2 linked regions of the Caulobacter sp. FWC2 genome follow. The protein of the gene in region 1 binds, or shares a complex with, the protein of each later gene. Links are inferred from orthologs where the notes say so. Each region holds a gene or a part of one and is shown on either strand. Other genes may lie near its edges.

Region 1 (3,474 bases):
CTCGCCATCGGCTGCTTCGCCGGGGTCGCCGCGCTGGCCGGCCCCGAGTTCCTCAAGAACGGCTGGACCTTCCCGCTCGATCACGAAGAGACCGTCGTGATCCGCGAGAACGGCCGGGTGATCCGCACCGGCGATCACTTCAACATCTCGAACAAGCGGTCGGAGGCCGACGTGGACCGCACCTTCGCCTGGACCGGCAAGGACGCGCTTCAGATCGACCTGCCGGTCGACGTGGTGTTCATCCAGGGGGCGGAGGCCAAGATCGTCGCCTCGGGACCCAAGGCCTATCTTGACCGGCTCCGCGTCGAGGGCGGCCGCATCAGCCTTGATGACGGCGCGCGCGACGAGCATACCCAGGTCACGATCAATGCCTTCGGCGTGCGTGTGTTGAGCGACTCCGAGCGCGTGAAGATCACGATCATCGCGCCGGACGTAACCAAGTTCGACCTGCGCGGCTCCGGGGACCTCGACATTCGGCGCTACGACCACCCGACCTTCGCCGTCGAAGTCAGCGGCAGCGGAGACGTCGAGGCGCAGGGCCGGGTCGAAACCCTTGTGGTGGACAATTCCGGATCTGGATCCGTCGACCTGTCCGACCTGAAGGCCAAGGACGCGGTGTTCGACGTCTCGGGCAGCGGCGGCGGGGCCTTGTTCGCCACGAACAAGGCCAAGATCGACATCTCCGGCAGCGGCGACGTCGAACTGCGCACCGAACCCAAGACGGTCAGCACCGAGATCACCGGCTCTGGCGAAGTGCGCCGGGAATACTGATCCCACACGGATCAGATCGCCTGTGACAAAGGGGGCGGGGTGACGGACGCGTTCGGAAAGCCTACCTGTAGGCACATGAACGCTCCGCTCTCCGCCTCCTCCCTGGCCGCCTCGGCCCTGGCCGCCACCTCCATCCTGGACGCCGCCGGCGTCGATCGCGAACGCGCCCAGGCGATCCTGAGCGAGGCCCTGGCCGGCGCCGATGACGGCGAGCTGTTCCTCGAACGCTCCGAGAGCGAGGCCTTCGTCTTCGACGACGGCCGCCTGAAAAGCGCCTCCTACGACAGCGCCGAAGGCTTCGGCCTGCGCGTCGTGGCCGGCGAGACGGCCGGCTTCGCCCACGCCGCCGAAATCTCCGAAGCCGCCATCCGGCGCGCCGCGGGCTCCGCCAGCCTCGCCAAGCGCGGCTATGCCGGTGTCAGCGCCGAGGGCCCGCGCTCGACCAACGAGGCGCTGTACGGCGAGGACAATCCGGTCAATTCGCCGGACTTCTCTGACAAGGTCTCGCTGCTGCAGGAGATCGACGCCTTCGCCCGCGCCCGCGATCCGCGCGTCGTGCAGGTGATGGCCTCGATGGCCGGCGAGCGCCGCGTGGTCGAGATCCTGCGCGCCGACGGCAAGCTGCTCCGCGACGTCCGCCCGCTGGTGCGAGTCAATGTCCAGGTCACCGTCGAGAAGGACGGTCGCCGCGAGAGCGGCAGCTCCGGCGCCGGCGGCCGCGCTGGCTTCGCCGCCTGGATCAGCCCCGACAAGTGGCAGGACCAGGTCGACGAGGCCCTGCGCATGGCGCTGGTCAATCTTGACGCCGTCGCCTGCCCGGCCGGCGAGATGGACGTGGTGCTCGGCCCGGGCTGGAACGGCGTGCTGCTGCACGAGGCCGTCGGCCACGGCTTGGAAGGCGACTTCAACCGCAAGGGCATCAGCGCCTTCTCGGGCCGCATCGGCGAACGCGTGGCGGCCAAGGGGGTCACGGTCTTCGACGACGGCTCGCTGGCCGGCCGCCGCGGCTCGCTGACCATCGACGATGAAGGCACCCCGACCGAACGGACAGTGCTGATCGAGGACGGCGTCCTGGTCGGCTACATGCACGACCGCATGAGCGCGCGCCTGATGGGCATGAAGGCCACCGGCAACGGTCGTCGCCAGTCCTACGCCCACATGCCGATGCCGCGCATGACCAATACCGGCATGCTGGCGGGCGCCGACGATCCGCAAGAGATGATCGCTTCGCTGAAGCGCGGCCTCTACTGCGCCAATTTCGGCGGCGGCCAGGTCGACATCACCAACGGCAAGTTCGTCTTCCAGTGCACCGAGGCCTACCTCGTCGAGGACGGCAAGATCACCGCCCCGGTCAAGGGCGCGACCCTGATCGGCGACGGCCCCTCGGCCCTGACCCGGGTGACGATGATCGGCAACGACTTCGACTTCGACCCCGGCATCGGCGTCTGCGGCAAGGCCGGCCAGGGCGTGCCCGTGGGCGTGGGCCAGCCCAGCCTGAAGATCACCGGCCTGACGGTGGGCGGGACGGCCGTTTAGAGCCGCCGCTCCAGATAGGTCACCGTCTTCTTCCCGCCGTGGATCTGCGCCGTCCCCACGGGGACGAAGCCGAGCGCGGCGTGGAAGGCGTCCGACGCCGGGTTGGGCGGGTCGGAATTGACCTCGCAGACGATGCGGTCGTGCCCGGCCGACCGGGCCGCCGAGAACAGGTCGTCATAGAGCGCGCGCGCCAGGCCCCTGCCCCGCGCGCTGTCGGCCACCACCACGCGGTCGACATAGACGAAGGCCGAATAGCGCTCACGGAACCACAGGTAGTTGACGCTGTCGTAGTCGGCGGAGTGATCGAAGGTCAGCAGCAGCGCATCCGCCAAGCCCACGCGGCGAGCCACGAAGGCCTCGGCGACCAGATGCGCCATCCGCTCGGGCTCAAGCCACGACAGCTCGACGGCGTGGTCATTGTTCAGCGCCAGCAGGGCCTCGCCGTCTGGACCGGTCAGGTCGTCGGTGGTCAGCGGCTTCACAAGGTCGGTCATCGGGCCCTCCATCGGGTCTCGGACCTATGGGCCAGCGCCCGGCCGCGCAACCTTGCAAAGGTTTAATCCACCTGTCGGGCTTGTAACTTCCCTAGCGGCAAGACGATCGCCACCCTGGCTCGACGGTTTCACCGACGAGCTTCGGGTAGGAGCGGAAACGGACTTCGCGGTTTGAGCCACCGCGAAGGACGGTCCCACCTGGGGTCGAGGCGCGGCCCCTCCGCGCCTCGTGAGAAGGGCCCCAGTCCATGCTGGGGCCCTTCGGTCCTTTTCAGCCTAGGCCCCCGAAGCGTCGGCGACCGTCGGACCCGTGGTGTCGTCGGCGCCGTGCGACCATTTCTTGAGCACCGGCGAGAGCAGCAGGAAGCCGATCCCGATCACCACCGACACCAGGCCGATGATGTTGAAGACCTTCAGCGAGGCGGCGAGCGCCGCGCCGGGGTCCAGCACCTGGCCGCCGACCGTCTCGGTGGCCGCGAAGCCGGCGATCTTGCCGCCGACCCACTGGGCGATGGCCACGGCCATGAACCAGACGGCCATCATGAACGACACCACCGCGCCGGGCGACAGCTTGGTCATCTGCGACAGGCCGACCGGCGACATGCACAGCTCGCCGGTGGTGTGCAGCATGTACATCAGCACCAGGAAGATAAGCGGCATCTTGAACGCGCCG
Region 2 (3,499 bases), 4.5 Mb from region 1 along the record:
CGTAGCTGGGATAGGCGCCGACGAACTCGACCTTGGACAGGTCCCGGAATTCGACACCAGCCACATCCGAGAGTTCGCCACCGACGACGATATGAAGAAGCTGCTTATCGGGCATTTGGGGCAAGTTCCTGCGAGGAATTGGTTTTATGGCAGCTCGATATGCCCGACGCGTGACAGGATCAATGGCGCAAGCGTCCGATTGGCGCAAACCAGGCTCGGAACCAGCGGAACGGGGCGATTATAGGCGAAATCGCGGCCCTTGTGGTCGCTGAGCCAGGCGCCGGCGCGGCGGCAGATCAGGTCGGCGGCGGCGACGTCCCACTCGCTCTTGGGCGACAGGGCGATGGCGGCGTCGAAGGTCCCGGCCGCGACCAGGCACATGCGGTAGGCGATCGAGTTGCGGCTCTCGATCCGCATGTCCGGCCACGGCTCGCGCCAGGCCGGATGGGCGAACATCTTGGCGTCGCCCAGCATGGCCGAGCCTTCGAGGTGAGCGGTGGCGCTGGGTTCGATGACGGCGCCGTTCAGGGTCGCCGGACCGTCGGCCGTGGCCAGGTAGGTCTCGTTCAGGGCGGGCGCGTGGACGACGCCGGCGACGGGCTGGCCGTTCTCGACCACGGCGATCGAGACGGCGAACCACGGCTTGCCCTTCATGAAGGCCGCCGTGCCGTCGATCGGGTCGACGACGAATTGGCGTGGGGTGGTCAGGCGGGCCGGATCGTCGGCCGTCTCCTCCGACAGCCAGCCGTAGCCGGGGCGCTCCGCGCCGAGCCCGGTCTTCAGCAGGGTGTCGACGGCGAGGTCCGCGTCGGTCACCGGCGAGCCGCCCTCCTTGGACCAGATCTTCAAGCCGCCCTCGCGGGCCGAGAGCGCCAGCTCGCCCGCTTCCCTGGCCGCTCTCAGGATCAGGTCCAGGTCGTTCATTTGCCCGCGATCGCCAAGGCGTCGACCAGGATCGACGGACTGTTGCTGGCGCCCAGGAACTGCAGGTCCGAACCGGGCACGAGGCGGGCGTAGATGTCGATCAGGTTGCCGGCCACGGTGATCTCGGTGACCGGGCCAGTGCTCTCGCCGTTCTCGAACCAGACGCCCGAGCAGCCCACCGACCAGTCGCCGGTGTTGCCGTTCAGCGAGGGGCCGAACATCGAGGTGACCAGCAGGCCCGTCCCGGCGTCCTGCATCAGGCCCGCCAGGTCCCGCGCGCCCGGCTGGAGCGTCAGGTTGTGGGTGGAGACGCCCGAGGGGCCGGCCAGGCCGCGCGAGGCGTGGCCGGTGGTGACCATGCCCAACTGCTTGGCCGAGGAGCTGTTCAGGAGCCAGGTGGTCAGCACGCCGTCGTCGATCAGGGCGCGGGCTTCCGTCGCCACGCCTTCGTCGTCGAACGGCGCCGAGCCCAGACCGCGTACGCGGTGCGGGTCTTCCAGCAGATTGACGCCCTTGGCGAAGATCTGCTGGCCCAGCTTGTCCTTCAGGAATGAGGCGCCGCGGGTGATTGCCGGTCCCGAGATCGCGCCCAGCAGAGGACCGATCAGGCTCATGGCCAGGCGGTTCTCGAAGATCACCGGGGCGGTGGTCGTGGCGATCTTGCGCGGGTTGAGACGCGCGACCGCCTGGCGGCCGGCTTCCATGCCGATGTCGCCGGCGGCCGGCAGGTCGCCGAAGTGACGGGCCGAGCGGCCTTCGCCGCCGCGTTCCATGCCCGCGCCCTCGCCGGCGATGGCCGAGGCCGAGATCGAGTGGCCGGTGGCCGCTTGGGTTCCGTGGAAGCCGGCGGTGGTGACCAGGCTCCACTTCGACGATGACCAGGTGGCCGAGCCGCCGTCGGAATTGGTTACGCCCTTGACCGCGCGGGCGTGCTCTTCGGCCAGGCGCGCCTGGGCTTCCAGGGTCTCGGCGGTGGGCTCGTAGGCGTCGATCAGGTCGAGCTCGGGGAACGGACCCCTGGCCAGGCGGTCGTGCGGCGCCAGGCTGGCATAGGGGTCTTCTGGGGCGAGGCGGGCCATGGCCACGGCGCGTTCGATCAGCTTGGCGCGCGCCTCGGCCGAGACGTCGGAGCCGGAAACGGTGGCGCTGCGGGCCCCGATAAAGACGCGCAGGCCCAGGTCGCGGGCCTCCTCGCGCTCGACTTCTTCCAATTCGCCCAGGCGGACCGAGACGGAGAGCGACTGGCGCTCGGCGAAGACGGCTTCGGCGGCGTCCGCCCCGGCCTTGCGCGCGGCGGCGACCACGTCATGCAGCAGATTATCGTCCATGCGGTCTTATGGACGACCGGCCCCCGAAGGAGCAAGCGCGTCAATTCAGCCTATCGCCGACAGCAGTAGGGCCACGCCAGCGAAGATGTAGGCCAGCCAGGTCGCCACCATGCCGACCGATCGCCCGATCGAGGCGCCGCCGTTGGTGGACAGGCCGACGGCGTGGATCACGCGGCCGGCGAAGAGAATGAAACCCACCACGTGGATGGCCAGCGGCGAGGCGCCGGCCACGGCCAGCACGGCCAGGGCCGCGATGCCGGTCGGCACATATTCGGTGGCGTTGCCGAAGGCGCGGATGGCGCGGGCCAGCTCAGGGATGCCCTCGTCGCCCAGGGCCACCTTGTGCTTCTGGCGCAGGCGCACGACCAGCAGCGAAAGGATCAGCAGCAGGAAAAGGTGCAGGCCGGCCCAAAGGGCGGCGGCGTGGCCCGAAGCAATCGTATCCATGGTAGCTCAAGCCCTAGTAACTATCCCGCCCCCGGCGAAGGGGGGCATATGAAGCCTTCCGATCGGTCTCGGCAACCCGACCCGCCTATCGCGCGATTTCGCGGGCTATCGGGTAAAGCAAGTAGTGGTCGTCGTAGAAGGGCGTGCGTTCGTAGAACCAGGCCAGACGCGCCTCCGGATCAGCGGCGAACCTGGGCTCGGCGGCCAGCTTGGCTTCGAACTCGGCCTTGAGCTTGGGATCGGCTGCCATCATCTTCTCGGCCAGCGGAGCGATGGCGTAGGACTCGATATATTCCACGCGGCTCAGCACCTCGGGGACCATGCCCCAGGCGAAGAAGCTCTCGCCCGACTGCGGCTCCAGCAGCAGCACGATCAGGTCGCCCAGCGGCTGGTCGGTCGGCACGCGGATCGAGCCTTTCGGGAAGATCCAGGCGCGGGTCTCCGTGGTGACCTTGTCGACGCTGATCTGGACGTGACCCTCGTTGGCGCGGTCGGCCAGCTTGGGATCGACCAGGCGGATCATCTCGACTTCGAGGGTCTTGTCCTCGGTCAGGGTTTCCAGCGTCACGCCATGCAGCCTCAGCCGCTCGATCAGGTCGGCGCGGTAGCTCGGCACATAGTAGGCCGAGGGCCGTGTCAGGGTCAGGGTGGGGTGCGAGCCGTAGAACGGCGCCTGCCAGAGCTCCGGATCGGCCTCGCCTAGCCAGCGGATCTCCTTCCGGCCTGAAGCGGGGCTGTCATAGGTCTCGTACCTGATGCCCTTGAAGTGGCGCGTATAGCTGGGCTGGTCGTCGGAGACG

The links. Proteins that work in one complex are often made in the same cells at the same time.
Region 2: the proteins of tldD (region 1) and CSW62_RS22640 are in contact, whole or in part, in a solved structure (PDB 5NJ9), measured with the Escherichia coli proteins. The link is inferred for Caulobacter sp. FWC2 from one-to-one orthologs.

Annotation. Positions count from the first base shown.
Region 1 is NZ_PEBF01000001.1:314,422-317,895, reverse strand. What follows is about bases 137-3,076. They hold tldD (metalloprotease TldD), read left to right. Parts: upstream 137-846; coding sequence 847-2,307; downstream 2,308-3,076. Other genes in these bases: CSW62_RS01590 (GNAT family N-acetyltransferase), read right to left, coding at 2,304-2,801; CSW62_RS01600 (GIN domain-containing protein), read left to right, coding at 137-771. In the rest of the region: more of CSW62_RS01600, read left to right, coding at 1-136; CSW62_RS01585 (peptide MFS transporter), read right to left, coding at 3,078-3,474. UniProt on the Escherichia coli protein: Metalloprotease involved in CcdA degradation. Suppresses the inhibitory activity of the carbon storage regulator (CsrA).
Region 2 is NZ_PEBF01000001.1:4,799,585-4,803,083, reverse strand. What follows is about bases 87-3,051. They hold CSW62_RS22640 (TldD/PmbA family protein), read right to left. Parts: upstream 2,253-3,051; coding sequence 921-2,252; downstream 87-920. Other genes in these bases: CSW62_RS22630 (M14 family metallopeptidase), read right to left, coding at 2,785-3,051; CSW62_RS22635 (MAPEG family protein), read right to left, coding at 2,298-2,699; CSW62_RS22645 (3'(2'),5'-bisphosphate nucleotidase CysQ), read right to left, coding at 145-924; CSW62_RS22650 (DUF4170 domain-containing protein), read right to left, coding at 87-124. Outside these bases: more of CSW62_RS22650, read right to left, coding at 1-86; more of CSW62_RS22630, read right to left, coding at 3,052-3,499.